2 regions of the Actinokineospora spheciospongiae genome follow, and region 1 is predicted to be linked to the other one. Evidence: riboswitches for the same ligand, from Rfam matches in the RefSeq annotation. Region 1 holds a riboswitch; the other holds the start of a gene.

Region 1 (7,038 bases):
GACCGGACGGTGTCCTGCTCAACGCCGACTACCTCCCGCACGACCAGGGGAGCAGGCTGCGCGCGGCCTGCGACGCCCTCGCGCTGCGACGGCGCACGAAGGCGTTCGAGGGCGGCGCCGAGTCCTGGGAGCAGTGGTGGGAGGCCGTGCGGGCCGAGCCCGGGCTGGCCGACGCCCTCGCCCTGCGCGAGACGCTGTGGCCGGAGGGCTCGCGCGACTGGACGGGTGCCTCGCACCGGTTCACCGAGGCCGCGCTGCTCGACGCCGGGTTCGCCGAGGCGGGCGTGGTCTGGCAGGACCTGCAGGAGCGGATCGTCGTCGGGCTGCGCTGACCTGACCCCGGCGGCGCGGCCCGCTCGGCCCGCCGCCGGGGCACCGGTCAGCCGGGGAGGGTCAGGCGCGGCTCGACCCCGCTGCGCGGCAGCAGGCCCCGGGACTCCAACCCGGCGCGCAGGTGCTCGGCGGCGTCGATGTTCAGCGGGCTGCTCGTCCACATCGCGAACGGCAGGTTGAGGAACCGGCCCTCGACGACGGCGGGCAGGTCCCTGGTGGCGGGGTTCGTCCGCAGGACGTCGACCTTGTCCTGGTAGGACTGCCGCTTGTAGTCGACGAAGGCGATGAAGTCCGGGTCCGCGGCGACGATGCGCTCCCACGACACCGAGGTCCAGGACTCCTGGAGGTCACCGAGGGCGTTGCGCGCCCCCGCGGCCTCGATGATCGCCTGCGGGGCGCCGAAGGCCCCGCTGGAGTAGACGTCGGTGGTGCCGCGGTCGAACAGGAAGACCGTCGGCCGGTCCGGCGCCGCGGGGGCGGCGGCGAGCGCGTCGCGGCGGGCCCCGATGTCGGCCACCGCGGCCTCCGCCTCCCGGTCGCGCCCGGTGATCCGCCCGAGGTTGCGCAGGTCGGTGTCGAGGGCGGCCCAGGGTTCGACGGTGCCGCGCGCGTCACCGGAACCCCGCTTGCAGCCCTCGGTCGACTGGTAGGCCGCGATCGACCGCGCCGCCAACCGGTCCGGTGTCACGTCGGCGCCGTCGCTGAACCAGGAGACCACCACGTCGGCGCGCTGGGCCACGACGTTCTCCAGCGACGGCTGCCCGTCCGTGGTGAGGTTCAGCCCGTCGACCACCTCCGTGCCGTAGGCGGCCCCGAGCACGGCGCGGTCGTCGCCCAGGCTGCTCACCGCGGCCACCTGGTCCGCGGCACCGAGGGCGAGGACCGTGGCGACGCGGTTGCCCTGGTTGACGAACAACCGCTGCGCCGGGCTCGGGAACGGGACCTGCTCGCCGCAGTTGTCCACCGTGACCCGGTTCGCCGCGGCGGGCTGTTCCCCGCCGCCGCACCCCGCGAGGGCGGGGACCGCGGTCAGGAGCACGGCGCAGAGCAGGGCGCGCGGGCGTGGTCGGTTCGTTCTCATGGGTCGGTCCTCGTCTCGACGGGGTGCGGCGGTGCGGAACCGGGGCCGAGCACGAGGTGCTCAGCCCCGGTCCCGGGGTCGGTGATCCGGGCGGCGGCCACGGCGAAGACCTCCTCGACCGTGGCGGCGGACAACGCGGTCGACGCCGCGTCCACGACGCGCAGCGCGCCGCGGTGCAGGACCGCGACGCGGTCGAAGTAGGCCGCGGCGAGCGGCAGGTCGTGCATGGCGGCCACCACGGTTCGGCCGAGGCCGCGCAGCGTCTCCAGCAGCCGGGTCTGGTGGCCGACGTCGAGGTGGTTGGTGGGCTCGTCGAGCACCACGAGCCCACCGCCCTGCGCGAGGGCCCGCGCGAGCATCGCCCGGCGGCGCTCGCCGCCGGAGAGCTGGTCGCAGCGCCGGTCGACCGCGTGCGCCAGGTCGACGGCGGCCAGCGCGCCCGCGACGACCGCGTGCTCGTCGCGGCCCAGCGCCCACGGCCGCCGGTGCGGGACCCGCCCCAACGCCACCATCTCCCCGACGAGCAGGTCCTCCTGCGGTGTCTCCTCCTGGCCCACGTAGGCGATCAGCCGGGCGCGCTCGCGGGCGGGCAACGTGCGCAGGTCCCGCCCGCCGACGGCGACCACGCCGTCGGCCGGGGCGCGCAGCCCGCTCAGCGCGCGGACCAGGGTCGACTTGCCGCTGCCGTTGACCCCGACGAGCGCGAGCATCTGCCCCGGCTCGACGTCGAGGTCCACCCCGGACACGACCGTCCGCCCCGCGACCTCGCAGCGCACCCCGCGGCACCGCAGCGACGTCACCGGCCGCCCCCGGAGAAGCTGTAGTGCCTGCGTCCCATCAGGACCAGGAAGACCGGCGCGCCGATGAGCCCGGTCACCACGCTCAGCGGCATCTCCTGCGGTCGCACCAGCACGCGGGCCACGACGTCGACCCACACCAGGAACAGCGCGCCGCCGACGGCGGCGACCGGCAGCACCGCGGCGTGCCGCGCGCCGACCGCGACCCTGGCCAGGTGCGGCACCACCAGGCCGACGAACCCGACGCCGCCCGACACCGCCACGAGCACCCCGACCAGGACGGAGGACAGCAGGAACAGCCCGATCCGCACCCCGCGCACCGGCACGCCCAGCGCGGCGGCCACGTCCGGGCCGGAGGCGAGGGCGTCGAGCCACGAGTGCACGCCCACCAGCGCCGCGGTGGCCACGGCGACGGCGACCAGCGCGGGGCCGGTGTTGTCCCAGGTGGCCCCGGACAGGCTGCCCAGCAGCCAGTGCAGGACAGCCTGCGTCGCCTCCGGTTCGTCCCCGACGAACACCAGGAAGCTCGACACCGACGAGAACGCCGCGGAGAGCACCACGCCGGTGAGGACGAGCCGCAACGGGGTCAACCCGCCCTGGGCCAGCGCCACCCCGAACACCAGCAGCGCGGCCACCACCGCCCCGGCCAGCGCCCCGGCCGACAGCCCCCAGACCCCCAGCCCGCCGAACGCCCCCGCGACGATGACCAGCGTCGCGCCCACCCCGGCGCCCGCGGAGACGCCGAGCAGGTACGGGTCGGCCAGCGGGTTGCGGACCAGGGTCTGCACGACCGCGCCCGCCACCGCCAGCCCCGCGCCCACGACCGCCGCCAGCACCACCCGCGGCGCCCGCAGGTCCCACACGATGGCGTCGTAGACCCGGTCGGGGCCCGGGGTGCCGGTGAGGCCCGCCTCGACGGCCCGCCACACCCCGGCGGGCCGCAGCGACTCCGAGCCGAGCGTCAGCGACACCGCCATGCTCAGGACCAGGCAGACCGACAACGCCAGCACCAGGGGCAGGGTCGGCACCCTGCGCGTCCCGCTACCGGACACGCCACACGACGACGCGCACGCCGAACCCGCTCTCGCCAGGGGCTCATCCGCGAAGCCCGATCGGTCGACGACCGAGCCAGCAGGTCTTCGGACTCGGGTTCAGCCCGCCGGAACGCCTTCCCGGGCACCGGGGCCCAGTGGCACGTGTTCCGCCGGTCACCCTCACCGCTGCGCGACAGTCCCGGATTCGCACCGGGTTCCCTGGCCTTGCGGGCACGACTGGCTCGGGCAGAACCTAACACGGTCCCGGCCGCCGGGGACAGAGCCGTGTGACGTGGCCGTGTGACGTGGCCGTGTGACGTGGCCGTGTGACGTGGCCGTGTGACGTGGCCGTGGCTGTTGCCCGCGGTCGGGTTCAGCCCTGCCCGTGCGGCGGCGGCAGCGCCTCCGCGAGCGCGCCCGGCCTGCTGACGGGCCTGCGGGCGCCGCTGCGCGGATCGGCGGCCCAGGCGGCAACGAGGTCGCGCGCGCCCTGCGCGGTGACCGGCCCCCACCACTGGTCGTCGGAGGCCACCGCGACCACGGGCCCGTGGTTGCAGGGGTAGAGGCAGCCGGTGTGGGTGAGCAGCACCCCGTCCACACCGACCCCGCGCTCGCGCAGGGCGCGGGCGAGCGCCTCGGCGGTCTCGGCGGCCCCCCGCGCGCTGCACCGCGGTCCGTGGCAGACCAGGACGTGGCGGCCGTGCCCCGGCGCGGTGTCCCAGGCGGGAGAGGACAGACCCGCCTCCTCCCCGGTCACCGCCCGGTCCGCGACCGTGATGGCCAGCACCCCGGGGAACCTCCGCACCCAGTCCCCCGCGACCCGCCGCAACCACGACCGCGCGGGCGAGACGGTCCCCGCCGTGGGGACGGCCACCAGGCGCACGAGCGAACCGGGCTCGGTCGCCGCGAGGTCGTCGAGCACGTCGTGCAGGGTCGGCGCGCCGAGCTGCAGGTAGGCCACCCTGGCCCCCACCTCCTCGGCCAGGATTCGCAGATCGGTCTCCCGGTTCGCGGCGTCAGCCCCCATCCCCACCAGGACGAGACGGTGTTCTCGCACGCGACTGCTCCTCTGGTGTCCCGCCGGATGGACTCCCCGCCACCATCTCGGGTCGAACGCCTGAACGCAATACACAATGTGCGGAACGGGGGAATTGCGATCATAATTCCCCGAACACCAGAAACCGATTCACCAGCTTTGTCAGGAACAGAGCACGAACCCCTGGACTCGGCGTCCACCACGCCCTGACAAATGCCGCCCCGAAACCTGTCACCCGCCGCAGGAACCGGCCCCTTGTCCGAAAAGCGCGCCGCCTTTCTCCAATTCCGCGGACCGGGATTCCGCTGTCACGTCCCGCAGAGGACGTCGTGCGCCGGGCGCGTGCCGTCGACGAGGAAGGCGGTCACGGTCCGGTCCCCACAGGCGTTGCCGTTGGCCAGGTAGGCGCCGTGGCCGCCGGAGTCGACGCTGACCATGCGGGCCCGGTCGCCGAACGCGCGCCGCATCCGCAAGGCGCCGCTGTGCGGTGTCGAGGGGTCGCGCAGGTTGTTCACGAGCAGCACGTTCGACGGGCCGCGCGGGGTGATCCGAGTCGTCCGCTCGGCAGGCGGGTGGGGCCAGAACGCGCAGGGGAAGATGTTCACCGGCATCCCTGCGGTGAGTGGGTGCGCCAGGCGGTCCCGGTCCACGTCCCGCTGGTGGGCGCGAACCGAATCAGGCCACTCCACGTCGTTGCACAGGGTGCCGATGGCGACGGCCGTCGTGTTCTGCTGAACGGGTTCCGGCGGCGCGGGCAGGCTCGGCAGCGGCCCGGACGCCATCGCCGCGCGCATCAGCCCGGCGAGCCGGGGGAAATCGGCGTCGGAGTACAGCGCGGGGAGCATCGTGCTCCGCAGGACGTTGCCGGTCAGCCACGGCGGGTTGGCGCCGGGCCAGGGCAGCGGCTGCCGGGCCAGGCCCGCCGCGAGCCGCAGGAACGTCTCCCGCACAGCGGTCGCGTCCGCGCCCAACCCGTATTCGGTGTGCCGAGCCGCAGCCCACGCGGCGAAGTCCGGGAAGCGGTCCTCGACACCGACGCCGTAGTTCGCCGCCCACCCGCGCGCCACGCGGCGGGGATTCGGGTCACCGCTGCTGTCCAGCACGACCCGGTCGGTGCGCTCGGGGAACATCGTGGCGTACACCGCGCCCGCATAGGTGCCGTACGAGACGCCCCAGTAGGAGATCCGCTCCTCGCCGAGTGCCCGGCGGATGCGGTCGATGTCCCGCGCCTCGTTCCGGGTGCTGATGTGGCGCAGCAGCTCCCCGCCGTCGCGCCCGCAGGTCTCGGCGATCCGCCGGGCCCGCTCGACGTTGCCCGCGATGTCCCCGTCCGGCGCGGGCCAGGGGTAGAGGTGGGCCGGGGCGATGTCATCACCCGCCAGCCTGCACGACACCGGCGTGCTCCGCCCGACCCCCCTCGGGTCGAACCCGACGAGGTCGTACCGGTCGAGCAACTCGACCGGCAACCGCGAGACGTACGCGCTGGGCCGGTTGATCCCCGAACCGCCCGGTCCGCCCGGGATGAGCAGCAGCACCCCGCGCCGCGACCCGGCCTTCGCGGTCCGAATCCGCGAGACAGCCAGCTCGACCTGATCCCCGTCCGGCGCGCCGTAGTCCATCGGGACCCGGACAGTCGCGCACTCCTGCCGGGGGTCGACCACCGGAGCCCCGGGGCACGCTCCCCACACCACCCCGCCCGCTTCTGCGGCGGCCACCGGAACGGCCGAGAAGGAGAGGATCGCCACCCCGGCAAGGAGAATTCGTCGCATCGCCACAGCATCGCGCCGCGACGCCCGCTTCGACATCCGGCTACCCGCAGTGTCGGAGGTGAGGCCCGCCCCACCGGTGCCGCAGAACCGCGCGATTGCCGGCGGCGGGCAAGCCGACCCACCAGACTCGGGTCATCGATCCCCGGACCGTCCCGGCCTGTCGACACCCACCCGGGTGGCGACTGGGTCACCCGGTGGTCTGCCCTGCCCCTCGACGAAGGAACGCACCACCATGACCGACACCACCGACGCCCGCTCCCACGTCCAACGCCGCACCTTGCGGGTCCTGGTGGCCTCCCAGGTCCTCAGCGGGGCGGGACTGGCGGCGGGCGTCACCGTCGGCGCCCTGCTCGCCCAGGACATGCTCGGCTCCACCACCCTCGCCGGTCTGCCCAGCGCCCTGTTCACCGCGGGCTCCGCCCTCACCGCCGTCGCCGTCGGTCGGATCTCCCACGCCCGCGGCCGCCGCCCCGGTCTCGCGGCGGGTTACCTCGCGGGCGCCCTGGGCAGCGCCGGGGTGATCACCGCCGCGGCACTGGACAACGCCGTCCTGCTCTTCGCCGCCCTGTTCGTCTACGGCGCGGGCACCGCCACCAACCTGCAGGCCCGCTACGCCGGGGCCGACCTCGCCGCCCCCACCCACCGCGCCCGCGCCGTGTCCACCGTCCTGGTCGCCACCACCATCGGCGGTGTCGCCGGCCCCAACCTCGCCGCCCCCGCGGGCACCCTCGCCCACTGGGCGGGCCTGCCCCACCTGGCGGGGCTGTTCGTGCTCTCCGGCACCGCCTATGCCCTCGCCGCGCTCGTCCTGACCCTCTGGTTGCGCCCCGATCCCCTGCTGCTCGCCCGCACCCTGCACGAGCGGGAACCGGCCCCCGCGACCGCGACCGACCCCACGCTGCCGACCCCGGAGCCGCGGCACGCACCGGGTCCCCTGCTGGGCGGCCTGGTCATGGTCCTCACCCAACTGGTCATGGTGGCGATCATG
Region 2 (7,038 bases), on a different contig from region 1:
GATCTGTCCGATGTGGACGTGGTTGCCCAACCCCACTGCCACCACCGGGCCACCCTGGGTTGGGACACCGACGCCGCCCTGCTGCGCCGGGCGGGCGCGCGGGTGGAGGCGGTCGGCGGCTGCTGCGGGCTGGCCGGGAACTTCGGCGTCGAACGCGGCCACTACGAGGTGTCGGTGGCCGTCGCCGAAACCGCCCTGCTGCCCGCCCTGCGCGCCCGCCCCCGCCCGGTCCTCGCCGACGGCTTCTCCTGCCGCACCCAGGTCAGCGACCTGACCGGAGGCTCCTCCCGGCACTTGGCGCAACTGCTCGCCGATCACCTCCCACCCCCGGGAGGGGGTCGGAACGGCGGAACTCGCTCGGACTCACGCCCCGGGTCCGCTTGAACGCCGCGCTGAACGCGAACGCGTCGGAGTAGCCCACCGTGCGGGCGACCTCGGCGACGGTCGTCGCCTCGCGCTCGACCAGCAGGTCCGCCGCGAGCGCCATGCGCCAGCGGGTCAGGTAGGTCAGCGGTGGTTCACCGACCAGGTCGGCGAACCGCTTCGCCAGGGTGGAGCGCGACACCCCGGCCCGGTCGGCCAGCGCGGAGACCGTCCACGGCGCCGCCGGTTCGGCGTGCAGCAGGTGCAGCGCGCCGCCGACCACGGGGTCGCGCTGGGCGGCGTACCAGGCGGGCGGCTCACCGCCGGGCCGGTCGAAGTACTCGCGCACCGAGCAGACCAGCAGCCAGTCCAGCAACCGGTCGAGGACCACCTGCTGGCCCGGGGTGTCGACGGCGACCTCGGCGGCGAGGTGGTCCAGCACGGCGTCGGACCCGCCGCCGGGGGCCACCCGCAGCACGACCGGCAGCGCGTCCAGCAGCCTGCGGCTGATCTCGCCGCGCACCGGGTAGGCGCCGACGATCAGCGTCGTCGCGCCCGCACCGGGGTCGCCGCAACTGTCGTCGTTCCAGCCGCGCCGGTGCCGGGTCCCGCCCTGCTCGGGCGTCGTGCAGTGCTCACCGCAGGCGACCGGCTCGGCCGAGGTGCCGACCTCGTCGACGAAGGTGAACGGCGCGGGGCCCCGCACGATGACCGTCTCCCCCGCGCGCAACCGCTCGGGCGGGTGGCCCTCCGGCACGATCCAGCCCGCCCCGCCGAGGACGGTGCACAGCGTCAGCGGCGCACCGTCGACGAAGTGCAGCGACCAGGGCGGCGACAGGGTCGTGCCTGCGAACAGCGAGCCCTGGGCCCGCATCCCCCGGAAGAGGTCTCCGAACGCGTCCACCCCACCGAGGTTAGACGATCACAAAGGCAATCCAGCTTCTTGCCCATGGATTCGTCCAAGGCGGTGCCGTTGAATTCCTGTCATGCGCAACGACAACACCCTCGTCCTCGGTGCCACCGGCAAGTCCGGCAGGCGGGTCGCCGCCCGGTTGCGGCTGCGCGGCACACCGGTGCGCGCCGCCTCCCGGTCCAGCTCGACCGGCTTCGACTGGGCCGACCCCGACGGCTGGGACGCGGTGCTGGCGGGCGTCACCGCCGCCTACGTGGTGGCCCCGACGGTGCCCGGGCCGGTGCACGGGTTCGTGGCGCGGGCCGAGGCCGCGGGCGTGCGGCGGCTGGTCCTGCTCTCCGGGCGCGGCGCCGACACCTGGGGCGACTCCGCGTTCGGGCTGGACATGCGCTCGGCCGAGGACGCCGTGCGCGGCTCGGCACTGGACTGGACCGTCCTGCGGCCGTCGAACTTCGACCAGAACTTCGACGAAGACCTCTTCCACGCCCCGCTGGTCGCGGGCGAGCTGGCGCTCCCGGCCGGTGCGGTCCCCGAGCCGTTCATCGACCTGGAGGACGTCGCCGACGTCGCGGCCGCGGTGCTGACCGAGCCCGACGGGCACGCCGGGAAGGTCTACGAGCTGTCCGGGCCGCGCGCACTGACCTTCGCCGAGGCCACCGAACTGATCTCCCGGGCGTCCGGGCTGCCCATCACCTACAAGCAGGTCTCCCCCGCCGAGTACACCGCGGCACTGGTCGAGCAGGGTTGGGCCGAGGCCGACGCCCACCACGTCGCCGAGATGTTCGTGCTGATGGAGAGCGGGATCATCGCCGAGACGGCGGACGGGGTCGCCACCGTGCTGGGGCGTGAACCCCGGACCTTCGAGGACTACGCCGTGCGGGCCGCGGCGGCGGGCGCCTGGCAGCGCTGACCCCCACCCCCGCTGAGAGGACCGCGATGAGCACCGCCACCAGTTCCCTGACCACCGAGGACCTCGACTTCCTCGCCCGCCCCCTGCACGGGTTCCTGTCCGTGGCCGGGGCACCGCAACCGGTGCAGCCCCGACCGGTGTGGTTCGAGACCACCGCCGAGGGGAAGGTCCAGTTCTTCACGGAGCCGGGCTCGTTGAAGGTGCGGCGCCTGAGCCGCGACCCGCGCGCCGCGATCGTCGTCGCGGCCCCGGTGGGTGAACGCGAGCGCTGGGTGTCCATCGTCGGCCGCACCACGGTGGAGACCGACGGGGCGCATGGACTGTGTTCCCGCCTCGCCGCCCGCTACTGGAGCCCCGACGGCCCGGACCGGGCCGACGACCTCGCCGCGATGCTGGCCACCGACCTGCTCCGCGTTGTCATCCACCCGGAGACCGTGCGCCGCTACACGGCCTGACCCCGCCAACGAACCTTTCACTCCGGGGGAAGCACTGAACCCCCGTCCTCGCGCCGAGGACGGGGGTTCAGTGGTGCGAATGGTCTAGCGGGCGCGGGTGAGCCCGCGGTGCAGCAGCGCCGCGAAGCCGATCCCGATGCCCGCCCACAGCACCGCCGAGGTGCCCAGCGAGGCGATCCGGAACTCCCACAGCGTGGCGCCGGGGAAGCCGTCGGGGACCTCCTGGAAGTCCGGCAGCAGCTTGGCCGCCACCGTCACCAGCACCAGGTAGCCGAGCCCGGCGACCAGGACCGCAGTCCACCCGCCGAGCCGCTGGGCCAGCTTGCGGCCCACGACCACGGCCACCAGGGCGAGCACCAGCGAGATGCCGACCATGCCGAAGAACAGGCCGGTGCGCTCGCCGATGGTCTCGCCCCGGCCCACCGCGGGCGGGTTCGCCGGGTAGGTCAGGAACGGGACCAGCACGACCGCGGTGTAGCCGATGCCCAGCACGGCCACGGCGGTGCCGCGCGGGCTCGCGGTGCCCAGCCGCCCGTAGGCGAAGGCGAACGCCAGCCCGAACAGGCCGCCGAGGCCCAACCCGTAGACGACGGTGCCGATGGCGAGGCCGCCGGTGGACTGGAACGACCGGGAGACGACCTCCTCCTCCGCGCCCTCCTCGCCGTGGCTGTGGCCTGCCGCGGCGCCGTCGTCGTGCGAGTGCTCCGCGGCGCCGCCCTGCTCCTCCAGGGAGATGGCGGTGTCCACCGACGGTTCGCCGAACGCCTCGGCGAACCCGAAGGCGAGGACACCGCCGAGCAGGCCTGCGAGCAGGCCCCACACCAGCAACGAGCGGACGTCCAGCGCGGCCGAGGTGGCCGCTCGATCGGTTCCGGTCTCGCTCAGTGGCACGGGAAGCCCAGCAGGTGGCGGGCGTCGTGGACGAGCTCGTGCACGTAGGTGCCGTCGAACACGGCGAGCGCGCCCTGCTCGGCGCCGACGAAGTAGAGCGCGATCAGCGAGATGATCCCGACGAAGAGCGCGTACGGCAGGATCTGCCGCACCGGGATGCTGACGGGAACGGGGACGGGGGTGGCGACGGCATGCGTCGTCATGGGGTGCCTCCTCAGGCTGCACGCGGCCCGATGGGTCCAGGGGTGTCGATGGCTGGGGGTCTGACTGTGGAGCGGTTGCCCGGTCCATCACAGTGGCGCGGCCGTGCCGGGATCACACCGGCTTCCCCATACCATCTCGGTCAGTCCCGAAACCTATGGGAGCGCCGCTTGCAGTGTCAACGCGCCCGCGTCCGCGGTGGGCAACATCATCCGTCCAGCTCAAGGGGTGCCGGTGGGTAATCGGCTGACCCTGGTGGGCCACGGCCCCACCGCCGCCACGCGGGTGGCCGCGTTCCCGGTCGACGAACCGCTGTCGGACCCGGGGCCGGTGTCCACCGCCGGGCTGGGCCGGGTGGCGGTGGCGCTGCGCGGACCGGAGACCCGGTGCGCGCAGACCGCCACCGCGCTGGGGCTGGCGGCCTCGGTGGACGACCGGCTGCGGGACCTGGACTTCGGTGCCTGGCGGGGGCGCACCCTCGACGAGGTGGCGGCGGCCGAACCCGCCGCGGTCACCCGGTGGCTGACCGACCCGGCCGCGGCCCCGCACGGCGGCGAGTCGCTGGCCGACCTGGTGGCCAGGGTGGGCGGCTGGCTCGACGAGCGGCCCACCGACCCGGCGCCGGTGGTGGCGGTGACGCACCCGTCGGTGGTGCGCGCGGCGCTGGTGCACGCCCTCGGCGCCGACCCGGCCGCGTACTGGCGCATCGACGTGGTGCCGCTGTCGCGGACGGTGCTGCGCGGCGGCCCCGGCCGGTGGTCGCTGCGCTGGCTGAGCCCGGCGGGACAGCGCGACGAATGACGTTCCGTGCTTCCTTTCCCGAATTCCGAAAAATACCCACCGACAAGAGAAGTGGCGCGGCGAATGGCAACCACCCGGCATTGAGGTGACATTCCGCGCCCGATCTTGCGCGGCGGCGGGAAGTCCGCGATCCTTTTCCCACCGATCACGCCCACGACGGGCGTCTACGCGTGCCGCCTGGACCTCCGCGGGCGCTGACCGGGCCGCCACCGCCCGACGCGCACCGGGCGCGGGGGTCGGTTTCGCCGAGACGGGTGGGAGGCCGCGCTGGACACGGGTGTGGGTGACATGGGCGGACCGGGCGCCGAGCCCGGTGCCACCGTGAACCACGACGCGGCGGACAACGACCCGGTGCCCCACGACCCGCGGCGCCGCCCGGCCGTCGACCCGCCTGCCGACCGGACGGAACCGCAGGCCCCGCACCTGGCCCGCGACGCGCTCTTCCGCGGCCTGGTCGACCGGGCCGTGGCCGCGGAGATGTCGCACGAGCGGATGCGCCACCTGCTCGGCGCGGTGCTGTCGGTGGCCAGCGACCTGTCCCTGCCCGACGTGCTGCGCCGCGTCGTGGCGGTGGGCTGCGAACTGGTCGGCGCCCGCTACGGCGCGCTCGGCGTCCTCGGGCCCGACGGCGAACTGACCGAGCTGCTGCACTCGGGCGTCCCCGATGACGTGCGCGCGGCCATCGGCGCCCTGCCCACCGGCCGGGGCGTGCTGGGCGTGGTGGGCGGGCAGACCGGCCCGCTGCGCATCGACGAGCTGCGCGACCACCCGGCCGCCGCGGGCTTCCCGCCCGGCCACCCGGAGATGGGTTCCTTCCTCGGCGTGCCGATCCGGTTGCGCGAGCAGGTCTACGGGAACCTGTACCTGGCGGACAAGGCCGACGGGCGGGCGTTCACCGACGAGGACGAGGACGTGGTGGTCGCGCTGGCCGCCGCGGCGGGCATGGCCGTGACCAACGCCCGGCACTACGAGCTGAGCCAGCGCCGGGAGCGCTGGCTGGTGGCCACCACCGAGGTCACCGCCGTGCTGCGCACCGGCGGGGGCGGCGAGGACGAGGGGTTGGCGCTGCTGGTGCGCCGGGCCAGGGAGATCGCGGCCGCGGCGGTGGCGATCGTGGCCGTGCCGGACGGGCCGGGGCACATGGTGCTGCGCGCGGTGGACGGTCGGCTGCGCGAGGAGCTGACCGGCACCAGGATGGTCACCGTCGACAGCCTCACCGGCGACGTGTTCAGCACCGGCAGGCCGCGGTCGGTCACCGAGGTCGCCGAGGCGACGCTGAGCCGGTCGGCGCAGACGTTCCGGTCGCTGCCGCCCGAGATCAGCGAACTGGGGCCCGCGGTGCTGGTGCCGCTCACCGGCGGGCGCACCCCGGCCGGGGTGCTCATCGTGGCCCGCGACCGCGGCGCCGCGCCGTTCGACGAGTCCGACCTGGGGATGGTGCTCGACTACGGCACGCACGCCGCGCTGGCGATGGGGTTCGCCGAGGCGCAACGCGACAAGCAGCGGCTGGCGCTGTTCGAGGAGCGCGACCGGATCGCCCGCGACCTGCACGACCTGGTGATCCAGCGGCTCTTCGCCCTGGGCCTGGGCTTGCAGGGGCTGCGCCGCGACCCGGCCGCGGCGAACACCCCGGAGCAGATCACCGGGTTCATCGCCGAGATCGACCAGACCATCCGCGAACTGCGGCGCAGCATCTTCTCCCTGCAGCAGCCCGCGAACGGCCCCTACAGCCTGCGCTCGGACATCCTGCGGGTGATCTCCGACGCGACCGTGTCGCTGGGCTACGAGCCGACCGTGCGGCTGGAGGGACCGCTGGACTCGGTGGTGCCCGCCGACATCGCGCTGGACCTGATCGCCACCCTGCGCGAGTCGCTGTCCAATGTGGTCCGGCACGCGGACGCGGCGGCGGTGCAGGTGACGGTGGCGGTGGACCGCCGGGCGACCCGGCTGGAACTGCTGGTGCACGACGACGGCCGCGGGGTGCCCGAGGGGCTCGCCCACCGCAGCGGGCTGGCCAACATGGCCCAGCGCGCGCGGCGCTGGTCCGGGCGGTGCGTGGTCGGACCGGCCGACGTCGGGGGGACGAGAGTGGACTGGTCGGTACCGCTGGGGTGGACGTCCACCGCGGCGGCGCGAGGGGCGGAGGAGCACGCATGACGATCTCGGTGTTCGTGCTGGACGACCACGAGGTGGTCCGGCGCGGCTTGCGGCAACTGCTGGAGGTGGAACCGGACATCGACGTGGTCGGCGAGGCCGCCACCGCCGCGCAGGCGCTGGCGCGCATCCCGGCGGTGCGACCGCGGGTGGCCATCCTGGACGTGCGGCTGCCCGACGGCGAGGGCGTCACGGTGTGCCGGGAGATCCGGTCCCTGGTGGACCCACCGCCCGCCTGCCTGATGCTGACGTCGTTCTCCGACGACGAAGCGCTCTTCGGCGCGATCATGGCGGGCGCGGCCGGGTACATGCTCAAGCAGGTCAGCGGCAACGACCTGGTCTCCGCCGTG

The links. A riboswitch is a leader RNA that binds a small molecule or an ion and turns the genes downstream of it on or off. The one in region 1 is predicted to bind cobalamin.
Region 2: another riboswitch for cobalamin. It lies ahead of DFQ13_RS24125 (CbtB domain-containing protein); the one in region 1 lies ahead of DFQ13_RS20150 (FecCD family ABC transporter permease).

What each region holds. Positions count from the first base shown of each region.
Region 1 is NZ_QHCP01000007.1:146,556-153,593, forward strand. It holds gene DFQ13_RS20135 (class I SAM-dependent methyltransferase) at 1-332, shown strand, start outside; gene DFQ13_RS20140 (ABC transporter substrate-binding protein) at 380-1,414, opposite strand; gene DFQ13_RS20145 (ABC transporter ATP-binding protein) at 1,411-2,214, opposite strand; gene DFQ13_RS20150 (FecCD family ABC transporter permease) at 2,211-3,239, opposite strand; cobalamin riboswitch at 3,325-3,502, opposite strand; gene DFQ13_RS20155 ((2Fe-2S) ferredoxin domain-containing protein) at 3,619-4,302, opposite strand; gene DFQ13_RS20160 (alpha/beta hydrolase) at 4,590-6,050, opposite strand; gene DFQ13_RS20165 (MFS transporter) at 6,283-7,038, shown strand, end outside.
Region 2 is NZ_QHCP01000010.1:101,061-108,098, forward strand. It holds gene DFQ13_RS35260 (AraC family transcriptional regulator) at 263-1,267, opposite strand; gene DFQ13_RS24110 (NAD(P)H-binding protein) at 1,350-2,186, shown strand; gene DFQ13_RS24115 (pyridoxamine 5'-phosphate oxidase family protein) at 2,213-2,641, shown strand; gene DFQ13_RS24120 (CbtA family protein) at 2,726-3,532, opposite strand; gene DFQ13_RS24125 (CbtB domain-containing protein) at 3,523-3,735, opposite strand; cobalamin riboswitch at 3,752-3,907, opposite strand; gene DFQ13_RS24130 (histidine phosphatase family protein) at 3,968-4,534, shown strand; gene DFQ13_RS24135 (GAF domain-containing sensor histidine kinase) at 4,823-6,691, shown strand; gene DFQ13_RS24140 (response regulator) at 6,688-7,038, shown strand, end outside.